Regions from separate parts of the Dechloromonas sp. HYN0024 genome, predicted to be linked through region 1. Evidence: predicted binding sites of a transcription regulator. Region 1 holds the regulator's gene; each other region holds the start of a gene.
The links. The regulator FNR, encoded in region 1, switches genes on or off when oxygen is low (the NO sensors DNR and NnrR bind a similar motif). The targets are predictions, from matches to a motif close to TTGANCTAGNTCAA.
Positions count from the first base shown of each region.

Region 2: a site for FNR is predicted at 2,670-2,683, ahead of HYN24_RS00550 (tetrathionate reductase family octaheme c-type cytochrome). Genes of this name have one in related genera too.
Region 3: a site for FNR is predicted at 1,946-1,959, ahead of paaK (phenylacetate--CoA ligase PaaK). Genes of this name have one in related genera too.

Region 1 covers NZ_CP031842.1:2,269,537-2,275,349, forward strand. Annotated here, with positions in the region: gene hemN (oxygen-independent coproporphyrinogen III oxidase) at 1-676, opposite strand, end outside; gene fnr (fumarate/nitrate reduction transcriptional regulator Fnr) at 762-1,508, shown strand; gene HYN24_RS10875 (porin) at 1,631-2,731, opposite strand; gene HYN24_RS10880 (TonB-dependent receptor) at 3,068-5,182, opposite strand; gene HYN24_RS10885 (FKBP-type peptidyl-prolyl cis-trans isomerase) at 5,446-5,813, shown strand, end outside.
Region 2 covers NZ_CP031842.1:110,792-116,604, reverse strand. Annotated here, with positions in the region: gene HYN24_RS00560 (DUF3373 domain-containing protein) at 1-292, opposite strand, end outside; gene HYN24_RS00555 (cytochrome b/b6 domain-containing protein) at 321-944, opposite strand; gene HYN24_RS00550 (tetrathionate reductase family octaheme c-type cytochrome) at 955-2,571, opposite strand; gene HYN24_RS00545 (alpha/beta hydrolase) at 2,843-4,678, opposite strand; gene HYN24_RS00540 (MBL fold metallo-hydrolase) at 4,710-5,735, opposite strand.
Region 3 covers NZ_CP031842.1:2,563,127-2,568,939, reverse strand. Annotated here, with positions in the region: gene HYN24_RS12265 (fumarylacetoacetate hydrolase family protein) at 1-520, shown strand, start outside; gene paaK (phenylacetate--CoA ligase PaaK) at 598-1,893, opposite strand; gene HYN24_RS12255 (MATE family efflux transporter) at 2,010-3,368, shown strand; gene sucC (ADP-forming succinate--CoA ligase subunit beta) at 3,505-4,665, shown strand; gene sucD (succinate--CoA ligase subunit alpha) at 4,677-5,570, shown strand; gene HYN24_RS12240 (TerC family protein) at 5,635-5,813, shown strand, end outside.

The sequences.
Region 1 (5,813 bases):
GCGGCAGACCGTAGATCAGGTCAACCGAAACCGACTTGAAGCCATTGGCGCGCGCATCGCGGATCACGCTGTAGGTTTCTTCCTCGCTCTGGACACGATTGACCGCGACCTGAACGCGCTCGTCGAAATCCTGAACACCGACGCTCATCCGATTGAAGCCGAGTTCGCCGAGCAGGGCAACAGTCGCCGTATCGACCTTGCGCGGGTCGACTTCGATCGAATATTCGCCGCCATCCAGCAGCTTGAAATGCTTGCGCGTCTCGCCCATGAGCTGTCGCATTTCGTCATGCGACAGGAAAGTCGGCGTACCGCCGCCCCAATGCAACTGGATGACCTCGTGCTCGCCATCGCGACCTTCCAGCGCCGCCGCCTGCATATCCAGCTCCTTGGCCAGATATTTCAGATATTTGCCGCTGCGCCCATGATCCTTGGTAATGATCTTGTTACACGCACAGTAGTAGCAAATGGTGTTGCAGAAAGGGATGTGGAAGTATAATGAGAGCGGTCGACTAATCCCGCCGATGTTGCGTTTGCCCAGCCACAGGTTGGCGGCCTCGGCATCAAAGGCTTCAACGAAGCGGTCGGCCGTCGGATAAGACGTGTAACGTGGACCGTTGACGTCAAAACGGCGAATGATCTGGGGATCGAAGACGAGGTTTTCGGTTGCGAAATTCATTGGGCCAGCCAAAAAAAGTAGGTCTGATTATGTTCGGAAGGTTCGAATTTATGGTTGACATGGATCAAGCGAACGCAGGTTGCGAATGCCTCAAACACACCCGTTAAATCAAGAAGTCACGCTGTCGGTCATCAAGACGGCATGCTCCAATTGTAACCTGCGCGAGCTATGCCTGCCGCTTGGCCTTAGCCTCGAGGAGCTGGAAAAGCTCGACGACATGGTGTCGACCCGGCGCCGGATCAAGCGCGGCGACCATCTCTACCGGGCCGGCGAGGCTTTCGACGCCATCTACGCCATCCGCAGCGGCTTTTTCAAGACCGACGTGCTGCTCGAAGACGGCCGCGACCAGGTAACAGGGTTCCAGATGGCCGGCGAACTGCTCGGCCTTGACGGCATCAGCACCGAACACCACACCTGCAACGCCATTGCCCTGGAAGACAGCGAGATCTGCGCTATTCCCTTTTCGCGGCTCGAAGGACTGTCGCGGGAAATCCACACGTTGCAGCACCATTTCCACAAGGTCATGAGCCGCGAAATCGTCCGCGACCACGGCGTCATGATGCTGCTCGGCACAATGCGTGCTGAAGAGCGACTGGCCGCCTTTCTGCTCAACCTTTCACAACGCTTTACCGCACGCGGCTTCTCGCATGCCGAGTTCTACCTGCGCATGACGCGCGAGGAAATCGGCAGCTATCTCGGCCTCAAGCTGGAAACGGTGTCGCGCGCTTTCTCCCGCTTCCAGGAAGAAGGCCACATCGCCGTCCAGCAGAAACACATCCGGATTCTCAACGTGAACGGGCTCAAGGCCCTGATGAATCACCGGGCGGTCTGAGCAAGACAAAAAATGGGGCACCCCGAAGGGTGCCCCAAACAGATGTAATGAAGACATCTGACGCAAGATTCCTGCTCCCGGACGACTCACAATAACGCAAGGCGTCCGGGCAATTCGATTGCTTAGAACGAGTGCTTCATACCCATCGCCAGGCCGTTGACGCCAACGCCCGCGACGATATTGTTACCAATGGAGTAACCTGCAGCGCTGTCGTTCTTGATATGCGCGTAGTCAGCGTACAGTTCAGTGCGCTTGGACAGGGCGTAGCGTGCGCCGACGCCGATTTTCCATGCATCGGCGTTGGACACGGTCTTGTCCTTGACCTGACCGAACGAACCCAGCACGGAGAACTTGCCGAGCGGCACCGTGGCGCCGACGAACCAGTTGCGGCGATCATATCTCTGACCAGCAGGAACGCCCAGGAGAGGACCCACTGCGTTGCCGCCGATGAACGAGTTTACATCACCCTTGATGACGTCGTAGACGCCGCTGACCTTCACTGCGCCAAAGTCGTATGAAGCGCCAGTGGTTGCAACATAGAGGCGGTCTTTGTCATAACCAACAGCACGTGTGGTTTCGTAGTCAAGATCGATGCTCAGCGGGCCATTCGCATAAATCAGGTTGGCGGACAACAAGCGGTCGTCACCGTTATTGCCGCGGGTAGGCGCGGTCATCGGCGAGTGGACGGTGTTCAGGCTGCCTTCGGCGCCCTGCGTATTGGTGGCTGTAGCAAGGATCACCGTGAAGCCGGCAAAGGCAGGCGAGATGTAGGCCAGCGCATTAGCCGCGCGGTCGTACTGAGTGGTCATCGACGTCAGGCTGCCGATCGAGTAGTTGCCGAACGGATTGTACTTGCCGTAGATGCCGTAACGAATACCATCCAGGTAGCCGGCGACTACCGTACCGAATCCGCCGGTCAGGCCAACGTACTGGTGGCCTGCCGTCGACAGACCGGTGCTGGTGTCCGGGCTGATGCGATATTGCAGGTCGAACAGGGCTTTCGTGCCATTACCCAAATCCTCGACACCCTTGAAACCGATGTAGCTCAGAGAAGAAGAGCTCTGCAGGCTGTACTGCGACTGGCCGTTGGCAACCGTGCCGTTATGCCCCTGGCGGAACATGGCACCCATATCGACGTTACCGTAGATCGTGACATTGGTTTGTGCGAATACCGCACCGGAAGTGGCCGCCGCAATGGCCAGCGCGATTAGTTTTTTCTGCATTGAATTGCTCCTCAATCATTTTGTGTAGATAAATCTGGACGCGTATCCGCCCCATACGAAGCACCCCTCCCTCATCCCTGAGAAAAGTGTTCAGCGGTATTCCATTGCGAAGCCCGTGCCAGCCTTCAAAAACCCGCCTCCATTCCCTGAAAACCCTTGGCTCATCAGGACTTACGTTCTTTTTCCCCTTGGCGGCGAAGATCGAAAAGTACTTTCGGCACGCTCAGTTTCTGGACAACTGCTGCATTACTGAGCACTCCATAAACAGTATTCATCGTTTCATCAGACGCAAAAAAGCCCGGCCGGGGCCGGGCTTGAGCGGGGGAATGGAGGTGCTCAAAAGGTATATCGGGCGCTGACACCAGCCAGCCAGGTACGACCCGGTGCCGCCTCGTAGAATCGGTTGTTGCCGTCGCCGACGATGACCGAGCCAACGTACTGGCGATCGAAAATATTGTCGAAACGAACGAAGGTTCTCAGGTTCAGTTGGCCGTATTGGCGATCGACGCCGAAACGTAGATTGGCGATGGCGTAGGCCGGAGCGGCCTGCTTGGCATTAGTGTCCTCGACATAGACCTTGCTGCGTGCAATGCCCTCGACAGCCGCATGGAAGCCACTGGCCGGATGCTTCCAGGCCAGTTCGCCGAACAGGCTCTGGGCAGCGACCCCGGGCAGGCGGTTGCCGGCGGCAATGACCCCGGAGGATGAGGAGAAAGTCTGGTCGTAACGCGCATCGAGCAGGGTATAGGCGAGACGGCTGGTGAAATTGCCTGCCCAACGACTATCAACCGCCGCTTCAATGCCGCGGCGCATCGTCTGGCCGGCATTGCGATAGATGGTGCGACCGCCGACGCTGGAATCAACCACCAGTTCATCCGCCGTCTCGATCTGGAAGACAGCCACGTCAACCCGGCTATCGCTACCGACAAAGGCCTTCAGGCCGGTTTCGTAATGGGTGCTGGTCGACGGTTTGAGGGTATAGCTGAAGGTTCCGCCGACACCGGAATAGAACAGCTCATTGAAGGTCGGCGCCTCGAAACCCTGCGCCGCACTGGCGTAGAGATTGACCGTCGGGGTCAGGCGGAACATCGCTGCAACGGTCGGCGTCGTCTTGTCGTAGCTGACACTACCGCCATCGTTTCCATTGCTCAGATAGGCATCATCCACATTGAAGGAGAGCTTGCTATGCCGAACGCCACCACTGAATGTCCAGCGCTCACCCTGCCACTCGGCCTGGGCGTACTGATCGAAGCTGTTGACGCGGTCCCGCTCGTTGCGGCGCAGCGTGCCGATGACGCCACAACTCAGGTTAACCCCACACACCGTACCGCTGCCAACGTAATTGTTATAGCCACGCCGATCGTCGCTCGATTGCTCGTACTCGACGCCAACCGTCGTCGTCAGCTTGCCGCCGGCCAATTGAAAGCGGCCGACCCAGCGGGCCGACGTACCGGCAAAATCGCGGTCGAAATCGATAACGCCCCCCGATTGCTTGACCGATGATGTTTGCGTCGACTTCGGAATTGACTGGAACTGAATGGTTGAGCGCTGCCCGGCGTAGGCTGACAGCACCATTGAGTGGTCACCAAAGCGATGCTCATAGGTCAGCCCACTCTGCATGTGATCGATGCTCTTGCGGGTGTTGTAGTCCAGGGTCGGCTGTGAAACGCTGCGCGGATTAGCCAGGTAACCAGCCCAGCTCTGGCCCTGCGGGTCGTCCGCATCCTGCTTGAAGGTGTTGGCGACGAAGGTCAGCTTGCCATCCTGGCTCGGCTTGTACGTCAGCTTGACCATGGTCTGGTCACGTTCGGCCTTACTGTGGTCACGATATCCATCGGTGGCAAAATGCGAGGCATCGATCACGTAGCCGAGACCGCCGACTTCGCCCTGAGCGCTGACATCGGTCTTCCAGGTGTTGTTGCTGCCAGCCACGAAGCCGCCCTCAACGCTCGGTGCGCCCTTGCCATCGGGCGTAAACATCTGGATGACGCCGCCAGCATGGTTCCCATACACCACCGCCATCGGCCCACGCAGGACCTCAATGCGCGCGGCGCGATCAAGATTGAAGGTGGCCGCCTGACCCTGACCATCCGGCATCGAGGCCGGAATGCCGTCGGCCATCAGGCGGATGCCACGTACACCAAAAGCCGAACGGGCGCCGAAGCCACGCGACGAAATTTGCAGATCCTGCGCGTAGTTCTGGCGGTTCTGTACCGTTATGCCCGGCACTGCGACCAGCGCTTCAGAGGCATTGACCCGCGCCTGATCGGCCCCAAGGCGCGCGGCATCGACGACATCCACCGCCGCCGGCAAATCAAACGAATTGTGCTCAACCCGGCTACCGCTGACCACGACCGAATCGAGCGTCAGCGCCGCCGGTTCTGCAGCAACAGCCAGGCAGGGAAAGGTAGCAGCCAGAATGACAGCAAGGCGCTTGGGGGTATGTCTCATGATATTGTCTTTTTCCGATTGATGCGAGAGTCTGGTTGTCGCCAAATGTTCTGGTCGACCATCACCGCCGACCTCAATCTGATTATCGGCACAAGACGATTCAACCACCACGATGGTTTCGCCAGAATGCCCTCATGAAAATCATGAGATGGCCCAACCTCCATCCAGGCCGACTTTCTGCCGCCCACCGATTGCCACCGGCGCAACTTCCCGCTAACGTGCGACCTCAATCTCTTTCAACCACCGCAACGAAGGCCCCTCCCATGCAGAAACTCTCCGTCGCCAGCGCCGCCCTCCTCTTCGCGCTCTCCTGTCAGGCCACTGCAGCCGAACCAAAGGAAGAAATGACCGCTTCCGGTATCGGCATCACCATGCTCAAGGAAGGCAACGGTGCCAGCCCGAAAGCCAGCGACACGGTCAAGGTGCACTATCGCGGCACGCTGACCACCGGTCAGGAATTCGACAGTTCCTACCGGCGCAACGAACCCGCCACTTTCCCGCTCAACCGCGTGATTCCTTGCTGGACCGAAGGCGTTCAGAAGATCAAGGTGGGCGGCAAGGCCAAACTGGTCTGCCCGTCCAACCTGGCGTACGGCGCGCGCGGCGTGCCGGGGATTCCACCCAACTCAAC
Region 2 (5,813 bases), 1.1 Mb from region 1:
TTTCCCCAGCCAGACTATCCACCCGGAACTGGTAATCGCCACCCACCGTTAGCCACTTGTCGAGTGATTTCTCTTCGCTCTTCTGGACCTTTTCCTTTACTTCGCGGACGTCGGCAATCGCCTGCCTGTTGGCTTCCTGATTGGCCTGGACCTGAGCCCGCAGGGACTCGATTTCCTTGGCCATGGCTTCGATTTTCTTCATCAGCTCAGCGTCGGCTGCCTGGGCGCCGAGCGGGATGAAGAGGCTGGCCACGAGGCCGGCCAGCAGTTTGCGTGTGATATTACGTTGCATGATCGGTATTCCCTTTTGTATCTGTTGCTTACCGCGCATTGGCACCTTGCGGTTCTTCGTTCACGTCGTCGTCCCAGCCGGTGACCATGGCCTTGAAGTGGGCAGTCGGGGTGTGACCGGCGGTCCCAAGATAGACATGGGCAATAAGGAACAGCAGCATGAGGAAAGCACCGAGCGTGTGGGCCAGGGCGATGAGGCCGAGGGAAACACCGCCGAGACCGACGCTGCCAAGCTGGTTGTAGAACAGATAAAACAAGCCGGAACACCAGAGCAGCGGATTGATGAACAACTTGACGCCGAGGTAGGCGACCCGTTGCAGCGGGTTGTGCTTGCGGTTCTTCGTCTTCAGGTAGGGATGATGTTCGCCCTTGAACATGCCGAAGGCGTAGAACAACGCCACATCGATCATCTTGTGGGTAGTCGGGATGTACTGGCGCCATTCGCCGGTCGTAAAGTGCCAGAAGATGGCGAATATCCACAGGCCCATCAGCCCCCACGCCGAAGTGGTGTGCAACTCGGCCGCCTTGTGCCAGCTCAGCAGCGAGTAGCTGCCATGCACCTCGAAGCCGGTAACCAGCATGGTGATGATGAGCAGGGCCTGGGTCCAGTGCCAGAAACGTTCGAAACCTTTGAAAATATAAACACGTGCCATGTTGTTCCCCTTAGTGCTTGCGCTTGGCGGTCAGGATGCGGCCAATACCGTGGCCGATGACGCCGAGCAGCGTGAGGGCGGCAAGCGCCCAGCCGGCGGTGTCGAGCAGGGCGATATGATCGCGCCCACGGCCGGGGATGTAGATGCCATCGACTTTTTCCAGACGGCCATTGCTGCTGTGGCAATCACTGCAACCGAGGGCCTTGTCTTTCGGCGCAACCATATGGGTGATCGGCCACATGGCAGCGGTCTCGATAAAGTCATACTTGCCGGAATACGGCTTCCCGGCAGCTGCCATACCGGCGGCGATGGCCTTGTCCCAGTTCAGGTTGGTCCAGTAGGCGGAATCGTCCTGACCGGCCAAGTGGTTGATGGTTAGCGTCTTGTTCTCGGCGTCATAGGGTTGCTTGCCGCGGAAGAGCTTGACCGGCCAGATCATCGACTTGCCATCATCAGCAGAGCCTTCAAACTTGCTGATGTAGATCGGCTGGTTGGCTTTTTCGATCTTGGTGTCGGCCAACGTGTAATTGACCTTGCCGTTGAACCACATGTACTCCGGCTTGACGTTTTCTTCATAAACGAAATCGCCCTTGATACCCAGGTAGATATCGTGGCCTTCCTCGTTCTTGATAACCAGCGGCTTACCGTTCGGGCCACGCTTGCCGGCCGTCGACCAGTCCCAGGACATCTTGGTTGGCACGTCGCCACGGGCGAAGGCCGGGATGTGACAGGTCTGGCAGGCCAGCTTGTCTGTATGGTCGTTCAGCTTGGCTTCCTTCTTGTGCGGTGCCTGACCATGGCAGGACTGGCAGGTGGCCGGATTGCTGTGGTCAACCTTGCCACGGATGTGCGCGCCATCCTTGTCCTGAGCGGTCGGCGCATAGCGACTACCCGGCACCTGATGGCCTTCAGTCTGGTGGCAGGTCGAGCAGGTGAAATTCAGGCCCTTGGCATCCATGTGCACATCCAGCGCCTTGTCGGGTGCTTCGAGCGAACTGTCGAGGTCGCCGTGCTTGACCCCATCGCCGCCACCACCGTAGAAGTGACACGCACCACAGGTGTTGCGCTTGGTTTGGCCGACTTTCTGGGCGATGTCGCTGAGATTGATGCCACGGATGATCTTGCCGGAGCCGGGCGGGAATTCGGTGTCCTTGGTCACCGGATTCCCGGCAAAGCCGGCCGGCTTCTTGTATTTTCCGGTCTGGTCATGGCAGACCAGACAATCGACATTGCTTTCCGAGCTCAGGTCAAAGTTCGGGCCATCGGTGTTGTACCCGATGTGGCAACTGGCGCATGCCTTGTAGTTCGAGGTGACCGAGGTACAGAAATTGTTGACCACATGCTTTTTGCCGAGCAACTGCTGGCTATCCGGATTCCGGAATTCCCATTTCCAGTGCTGGGTCAAATGAATCTGCTTGGCGGCCTCGGTATGGCAGCTGATACAGGCCTTGGTGACTTCCGGCCCGGAGGCAAATTCTTTTTGCAATTCCTTGAATTTGCTATGGTCTGCCGTTGATTTGAGCAACTTTTGCGTTGCTTGCGGACTATCCGGCAGATTGGCCGAGTAGGCTGAACCGATGAACGCCAGAGCGGCGAACACGGCTACTGCTTGCTTGAACACTTTCATGATTTCCCCTTGTTACGAGCCCCAAGGCTCCGGACTGTGGCAGCCCCGCCGGGACCACAACTCCAGGGAATAGATTAGTTAAGTCTAATATTACAATATTGATTTTTATCAATACTATGACAATTATTCCGCCCGAGTTTCATTTAACGGCGGCCCCGCTACCCGCCCCCAAAACTCGCCCTTTCCTTTCTTTCCCCCTCTTTTTCGGGCCTGCCGGCAACAAAAAAGGGAGGCCGCAGCCTCCCTTTCTGTTCTTCAGGCGAGATCGCCCTTAGGCTTTCTTCTGGGCATCCAGTCGGAACTTGACGTAGGCGCCTGGCGCATCTTCGATGACCTTGAGCGTACCGTCTTCCGGCTTGCGGGCCTTGACCTTGGCATCGCCACCGGGCAGGCTGGTTACCCACTCATTCCAGTGTGTCCACCACGAACCGGCGTTCTGCGTCGCGCCGGCCAGGAAGTCTTCCGGGCTTTCCGGCAGGTTGCCGTCGGTCGCGTCATTGGTCCAGAAGCCATACTTGTTGGCGACTGGCGGATTGACGATGCCGGCGATGTGACCGGAACCACCGAGGACGAACTTGGTATTGCCGGACGGCAGGCGGGCACCCATGTAGGTGCTCTTCCACGGGGCAATGTGGTCTTCGATGGTGGAGATGAAGTAGCACGGGGTCTTGACCTTGCTGATATCGATCTTGACGCCGCCCAGCGTGACGCCACCTGGTTCCTTGAGCAGGTTGGCCAGGTACATGTTGCGCAGGTAGAAGCTGTGCATCGCAGCCGGCATGCGGGTCGAGTCGGAGTTCCAGTAGAGCAGGTCGAAGGGGAACGGATCCTTGCCCATCAGGTAGTTGTTCACCACGAAGGACCAGATCAGGTCGTTGGCGCGCAGCATGTTGAAGGTGCCGGCCATTTCTGAACCTTCGAGGAAGCCCTTTTCGGCCATCCGCTTTTCGAGACCTTCGACAGCGCCTTCATCAAGGAAGATGCCGAGTTCGCCCGGATCGGAGAAGTCGAGCATGGTGGTGAAGAAGGTTGCCGAATTGGCGCGCTTGTCTTTCTTGGCGGCCATGTAGGCCAGCGTGGTCATGGTCAGCGTGCCGCCCAGGCAGTAGCCGGCCAGATTGACGCTGTTTTCGCCGGTGTGGGCACAGACCTGGTTGATGGCTTCGAGCGAGCCTTCGAGCAGGTAGTTTTCGAAGGACTTGGCGGCGAGCTTCTCGTCCGGATTGATCCACGACATGATGAAGGTGGTGTGACCCTGATCGGTGGCCCACTTGACCATCGAATTCTTCTCGCGTAGGTCGAGGATGTAGTACTTGTTAATCCACGGCGGGACGATCAGGAAAGGCTTCTTGTTCTGGGTCGGCGTCGACGGGTTGTACTGGATGAGCTGGAACAATTCGTTCTGGAAGACCACCTTACCCGGCGTCGTGGCAACGTTCTTGCCCATTTCGAAGGCCGAGGTGTCAGTCATGCGGATGCGCAGCTGGCCATCGCCGGATTCGACGTCATGCAGCAGGTTGTTGAGACCCTTGATGAGGTTCTGACCGTTGCTCTTGACGGTTTCGCGGAAGACTTCCGGGTTGGTCAGGGCAAAGTTCGACGGCGACAGCGCGTCAATGTACTGGCGGGTGAAGAAGTTGACCTTCTGCTGGGTCGCTTCGTCCAGACCTTCGGTGCCGGCGACGGTATCGTGCAGGTGGCGGGCGGTGATCAGGTAGGACTGCTTGACGAAGTCGAACATGAAATGCTCTTCCCACTCTTCGTCGCGGAAACGGTTGTCACCCTTCTTCGGCGAGGCGACCGGATTGGCAGTCGGCATGCCCATCATCTTCATGCTGGTGTTCTGCCACAGCGAGAAGTAATCCCACATCATGTTCATCTGGGTCTGGGCCATCTTGTACGGATTGGCCAGCAGACGGGACGACAGGTCCATAAAGGCCTTGGCCACGCCGAGTTCATCGGCCGGGGCATTGACGCCGTCCTTGGCCTTCTTTTCCATGAACTGGGTGATCAGACGCGAGGCGCGCTGGGCGACTTCGGCGTAGGTCTTGGCCATTTCGGCCGGGTTCGGCAGGTTCATTCCCTGATTTTCATTTTGCTGCGACATCTCGAAACTCCCTCTGTCAGTGCGTGGCGGGTCAATGCTGCAACCGCGAATAGCGAATCACTCCGTCGGCATCGATGCTGCATGACAACCGACCAGCTTGCTCAAGATAGTTCAGATGGGCAATCGCTTCGCCCATCGCGAACATGGTTTGGTGCGTATCGAGCGCCCGATTGAACAACACATCGAGCAACCCGGCTGCGCTCTGCGGCGCTTGTTCACAGCTGTCTTCCAAGGCCCGCAATCTTTCTTCATGGTGTGAATGCAGTGCCTGAACCCTCGCCTGAATGCCGGTAAAGGGCAAACCGTGCGAAGGCAATACCAATGTTTCCTCCGGAATTTCACGCGCCATCTCGTCGAGCGAATCGAGAAACCAGCGCAGCGCGTCAGCCCTGGGGGTTGCCGCAAATATGCTGATATTGGTCGAAATTCTCGGCAATAGCATGTCGCCCGAAATTAACACGCCGAGTTCCGCGCAGTAAAGCGCCATATGCTCGGGCGAGTGACCGTGGCCTATCAAAATCTGCCAATTTTTCCCGTCGACCACTGCGCTGTCCCCAGCCTTCAGACGATCGTAGTATTCCGGCAGTGCGGGAACAGCCTTGCGATAACCTGACCCCCGCTTCTCGAATTTGGCCAGATGCTCACTGTCCAGCCCATGCTGGCGGAACTGTTCGACCATGAAACGGGCCCCATGCCCACCCACTTCATGCCAGACCACATGCGCCGTCAGAAATTCGCCGGTAGTCATCGACAAGGGCGCACCGGTCTTTTCCATAAGCCAGGTCGCCAGGCCCAGATGGTCGGGGTGAAAATGGGTGACGATCAGGCGGTTGACCGGGCCATCGAGCTTTTCCAGTATCTGCGTCCACATCTGACGGACAGCATCGTCCGGAAAACCGGTGTCAACGATCGTCCACCCCTTGCCATCGCGCAACAGCCACAGGTTGATGTGATCAAGCTGAAAGGGCAGCGGCATGCGCAGCCAGAAAACGCCGGGTGCCACTTCGATCAGTTCGCCGGCAGCCGGCGGCTGGGCGTGGGGAAAATGCAGGGACATGGGACAACCTTGAAAACAAGGGATGCAACTTACCATACGGCAGCGGATTGAAAAAACCCCTCGCATCTGTTTAACTTC
Region 3 (5,813 bases), 290 kb from region 1:
TGCAGTGGTTGGCGGGGCGGGCGAGAACAGCGTGGCTTACCCGCCACTGACCAGCAATCTGCACCATGAGGTCGAGATGGTCGTGGCGCTCGGGGCGGGCGGGGCGAATGTGACGGTCGAGGCGGCCAATGCCCTGGTTTTTGGCTATGCCGTCGGTCTCGATCTGACCCGGCGGGACATGCAGGCGCGGGCGAAGGAAAAGAGCCATCCCTGGGATATGAGCAAGGGCTTCGACCAGTCGGCGGTGCTAGGGCCGATCTGTCCGGTGGCGTCGGGCGGTCATCCTGTGGCCGGGCGCATCTGGCTGACAGTGAATGGCCAACTGCGCCAGAGCGGCGACCTGTCGGCCATGATGTGGAAGGTGCCGGAGGTTATTGCCAACCTGTCGACGATGGTCCGCCTCGAAGCGGGTGACCTGATCTACACCGGAACCCCGGCCGGGGTCGGGCCGCTGCTCAGAGGCGACGTGCTGGAAGGGGGCGTCGACGGCGTTGGCACGCTACGCGCCCGGATTGTTTAGGTGGACGCCCGCGCTAGCGCGGGTCATGGTCCTGTCTGGTCAATGCCTTTTCGAAACGGTTAGGCTTGCGCGATGCCTTACTTTGGGCGCTTGTCGATGATCCGCCGGGCTTTGCCGATCGAGCGTTCGACGCCGCCTTCCTCGACGATGTCGATCTTGGCCGAGATGCCGATGTAGGACTTGATATGGTGTTGCAGGTCGTGCGCCACGAATTCCTTTTCCGGGCCGCTGGCAAACTGGAACTCGGGCTTCAGTTCGACATTGACCTTCATCGTGTCGAGGTGGCCGTCGCGGCTGACTTCGATGATGTAGTGCGGTGACAGCTTCGGCTGCCTGAGGATCAGTTCCTCGATCTGCGATGGGAAGACATTGACGCCGCGAATGATCAGCATGTCATCGGAGCGCCCGGTGATCTTGCCGATGCGGCGCATGTTGCGCGAGGTTGGTGCGAGCAGGCGGGTCAGGTCGCGGGTGCGGTAGCGGATGACCGGCATCGCCTCCTTGGTCAGCGAAGTAAAGACCAGTTCGCCCTGACTGCCTTCGGGCAGCACTTCGCCGGTGATCGGGTCGATGATTTCGGGATAGAAATGGTCTTCCCAGATGACCGGGCCGTCCTTGCTTTCGACACATTCGTTGGCGACGCCCGGGCCGATTACTTCCGACAGACCGTAGATGTCGATGGCGTCGATGCCGAATACGTTCTCGATTTCACCACGCATGGCGTCGGTCCACGGTTCTGCCCCGTGTATGCCAATGCGGAGCTCGGTGCTGCGTGGATCGATGCCCTGGCGGCGGAACTCGTCGGCGATGTTGAGCATGTAGGAGGGGGTGACCATGATGATGTTGGGCTTGAAGTCGCAGATTAGCTGGACCTGCTTTTCGGTTTGCCCACCGGACATCGGAATCACCGTGCAGCCCAGTTTTTCGGCGCCGTAATGGGCCCCCAGACCGCCGGTAAACAGTCCATAGCCGTAGGCGACATGGACGATGTCGCCGGGCCGGCCGCCGGAAGCGTAGATCGAGCGGGCAATCAGGTCGGCCCAGGTGTCAATGTCCTTTTGCGTGTAGCCAACCACCGTCGGCTTGCCGGTGGTGCCGCTCGACGCATGAATGCGCGCCACCTTCTGACGCGGCACGGCGAACATGTTGTAGGGGTAGTTGTCGCGCAGATCCTGCTTGGTGGTGAATGGAAACTTGCTGAGATCGGCCAGCGACTCGAGGTCGTCGGGATGGACGTCGGCAGCGTCGAACTTGGCCCGGTAGTAAGGCACGTTGTCGTAGACGTGCTTGAGCGTCCACTTCAGGCGCTCGGTTTGCAAGGCGACGATTTCGTCGCGGCTGGCGTTTTCTATGGCGTGCAGGCCGTGTTTCATGGTTTTCCCCCTCGAGAACCATAAATTTTCATCGGTCTGCGTTGTTGGCGGGTTGAGGCAGATCAATCGGGCGGATTTTTGTCCAGGCCCGATCTCGGCAATCGGGCGCGGCGGACATGCGACAATCCTGCCCCATGTTCCGCGTAGCCGCCCGTGGCCTGATGGCCCATGCCCTTCCGATTCTGATCGCCCAACTGTCGTCGATCGGCATGATGGTGGTCGACACCGCCGTGCTGGGCCATGTCAGTTCGCTTGACCTCGCCGCCGTGGCCATTGGCGGGGGTATTCACGTTTCGGTGGTCTTTGCACTGGTGGGAATATTGCAGGCGGTGACGCCAGTTGTCGCTCACCTGCACGGCGCCGGGCGCGACGACGAAGTGGCCGGTGTTCTGCAGCAAGGGTTCTGGCTGGCCCTGACGCTGGCGGTGCCGGGCATTCTTTTGCTGACCCATCCGGGGGCTGTGCTCGGCCTGGCGAGCATGGATGCCGTGGTCGAGGTCAAGGTTCGACAATACCTCGCCCTGCTCGCCTGGGGGCTGCCAGCCGCCCTGTGCTACCGGACTTTCTACGCCTTCTGCAATGCCCTGGGCAAGCCCCGGGTGCTGATGGGCATCGGCGTCATCAGTCTTGGCCTGCACGCCGTCCTGGCCTGGGGCTTCGCCCTCGGGGGCTGGCTCGGCGAATCGCTCGGGGTGGCCGGGTGCGCCCTGTCCAATGTGCTGATCGGCTGGCTGGCTTGCGCCAGCGCTGCTGCCTACCTCGCTTTCGGGCCGCTCGGCCGGCGCTATCAACCGTTTTCCGGGTGGCAGTTGCCGAACTGGACGGCCTGGCGGGAGTTGCTTCGGATCGGCGTGCCCATGGGTCTGTCCAATCTGGTCGAAATTACCTCGTTCACGCTCATTGCGCTGTTCGTCGCATCGCTCGGCGCGACCGTGGTGGCCGGGCATCGCATCGTCGCCAATCTGTCGGCCCTGGTCTATATGCTGCCGCTGTCGCTCGGTATCGCCACCATGGCCGCCGTTGGCCAGGCTGCCGGCGCCCGCGACAGCCGGCGGGCGAGGGCGGCGATACGGGCCGGGCTGATCCTCGCCGGGGCCTCGTCGTCGGCCATTGGTCTACTCCTCTGGCTACTTGCCGAGCCGCTGGTCGCCGCATATACCGATGATCTGGCCGTACGGTCGGTGGCCCTGGGGCTGATTGGCTATGTCGCCATCTACCAGTTCTTCGACGCCCTGCAGACTGTTGCGGGGCATGTTCTGCGGGCCTATCGGGTGACCTTCGTGCCGATGCTGGTGCAGACCTTCTGTTTTTGGGGCGTCGGTTTGCTGGGCGGTTCGTGGCTTTGCTACCGCTGGACAACGCCGCTCGGCGTCGCTGGATTCTGGCTGGCTGCCGTGATAAGCCTGCTGCTTGCGGCAATGCTGTTGCTGCCGTTGCTGCACAGGGTGCTCAAGGCGAACGAATCAAGGCTGTAATTATGAATTTCGGGCTGCAAAGATTTTAGGGGTATGTGGTAACATTTTATGTTCAAGCCGGTATAACCGGGCGGGGTCGGGGGAAAGTTCGGCCACTGCTCATTGCTCGCAACTCAACTAAACGCAAGGAAAGCGCATGAAAATTCACGAATATCAGGGCAAACAACTCCTGAAGAAATTCGGCGTTACGGTTCCGCGCGGGATTCACTGCACGACCGTCGAAGACGCAGTCAAGGCAGCCGAAACCCTGGGCGGCAAGGTCTGGGTCGTCAAAGCCCAGATTCACGCTGGTGGCCGTGGCAAGGGTGGTGGCGTCAAAGTCGCTACGTCGCTCGAAAAAGTGCGCGAATACGCCGGCCAGATCCTCGGCATGCAGCTGATCACGCACCAGACCGGTCCGGAAGGCCAGAAGGTTCGTCACCTGCTGATCGAAGAAGGTGCCGACATCCAGCACGAATACTATGTTGCTGCGCTGACCGATCGCGCTACCCAGTCCGTCGCCATCATGGCCTCGTACGAAGGCGGCATGGATATCGAGGAAGTCGCCCACAAGACCCCGGAAAAGATCGTCAAGGTTTTCGTTAACCCGCTGGTCGGCCTGACCGACGAGCAGGCCATGACCCTTTCCAAGGGCATGGGCATGAACGAAGCCTCGATTCCGCAGTGTATCGACACGCTCAAGAAGCTTTACACCTGCTACATGGAAACGGACGCTTCGCTGGCCGAAATCAATCCGCTGATCCATGAAGGCGACGGCACCGTCAAGGCCATTGACGCCAAGTTCAACTTCGACTCCAACGCCCTCTACCGTCAGGAAGAGATCGTCGCCATGCGCGACCTGGACGAAGAAGATGCTGACGAAATCGAAGCCTCCAAGTTCGATCTGGCCTACATCTCCCTCGATGGCAACATCGGCTGCCTGGTCAATGGTGCCGGTCTGGCCATGGCTACCATGGACACCATCAAGCTGTTCGGCGCCGAGCCGGCCAACTTCCTCGACGTCGGCGGTGGCGCCACGACCGAGAAGGTCACCGAAGCTTTCAAGATCATGCTCAAGAACACCAAGGTCAAGGGCATCCTGGTCAACATCTTCGGCGGCATCATGAAGTGCGACACCATCGCCGCCGGCGTCGTGGCCGCAGCCAAGGAAACCAAGCTCAGCGTGCCGCTCGTCGTGCGTATGAAGGGTACCAACGAAGATATGGGCAAGCAGATCCTCAAGGATTCCGGTCTGCCGATCATCTCTGCCGATTCCATGGCCGAAGCCGCCACCAAGATCGTTGCTGCGGTCAAGTAAGGAGCTATTGAATGTCCATTTTCATCAATAAGAACACCCGCATCATTACCCAGGGCATTACCGGCAAGACCGGCCAGTTCCACACGGAAAAGTGCCAGGAATACGCGAACGGCAAGGAATGTTTCGTTGCTGGCGTGAACCCGAAGAAGGCCGGCGAGTCCATCTTCAATATTCCTATCTACGCCTCCGTCAAGGAAGCCGCTGCCGAAACCGGTGCCACCGTTTCCGTCATCTACGTGCCGCCCCCGGGTGCTGCCGCTGCGATCTGGGAAGCCGTTGAAGCCGACCTCGATCTGGCCATCTGTATTACCGAAGGCATCCCTGTTCGCGACATGCTCATCCTGCGCAACAAGATGAAGGAAAAGGAAGCCAAGGGCGGCAAGAAGACCCTTCTCCTCGGCCCGAACTGCCCCGGCCTGATCACCCCGGACGAAGTGAAGATCGGCATCATGCCGGGTCACATCCACCGCAAGGGTCGCATCGGCGTCGTGTCGCGTTCCGGCACCCTGACCTACGAAGCCGTTGGCCAGCTGACCGAAATCGGTCTCGGCCAGTCGTCTGCCGTCGGTATCGGTGGTGACCCGATCAACGGTCTGAAGCACATCGACGTCATGAAGGCGTTCAACGACGATCCGGATACCGACGCCGTCATCATGATCGGCGAAATCGGTGGTCCTGACGAAGCCGAAGCCGCCATGTGGTGCAAGGCCAACATGAAGAAGCCGATCGTTGGCTTCATCGCCGGTGTTACCGCCCCGGCCGGCAAGCGCATGGGTCACGCTGGTGCCTTGATTTCCGGCGGTGCCGACACGGCTGATGCCAAGCTCGCCATCATGGAAGAGTGTGGCTTCAAGGTGACGCGTAACCCGTCCGAAATGGCCAAGCTGCTCAAGGCCATGCTGTAAAATTCGAGCCTGGCTCAACCAGAAAAGGCGGGCTTGATGCCCGCCTTTTTTTCGCCCGGATTTTATGGAACTAGATATCACCTCTGCCGTTTTCTGGGTCGCTGTCGGCCAGATCATCCTGATCGACATCGTCCTCTCCGGCGACAACGCCGTGGTCATTGCCATGGCTTGCCGAAATCTGGCGCCGGAGCAGCGGCGCACCGGCATTTTCTGGGGTGTCGCCGGGGCCGTTAGCCTGCGCGT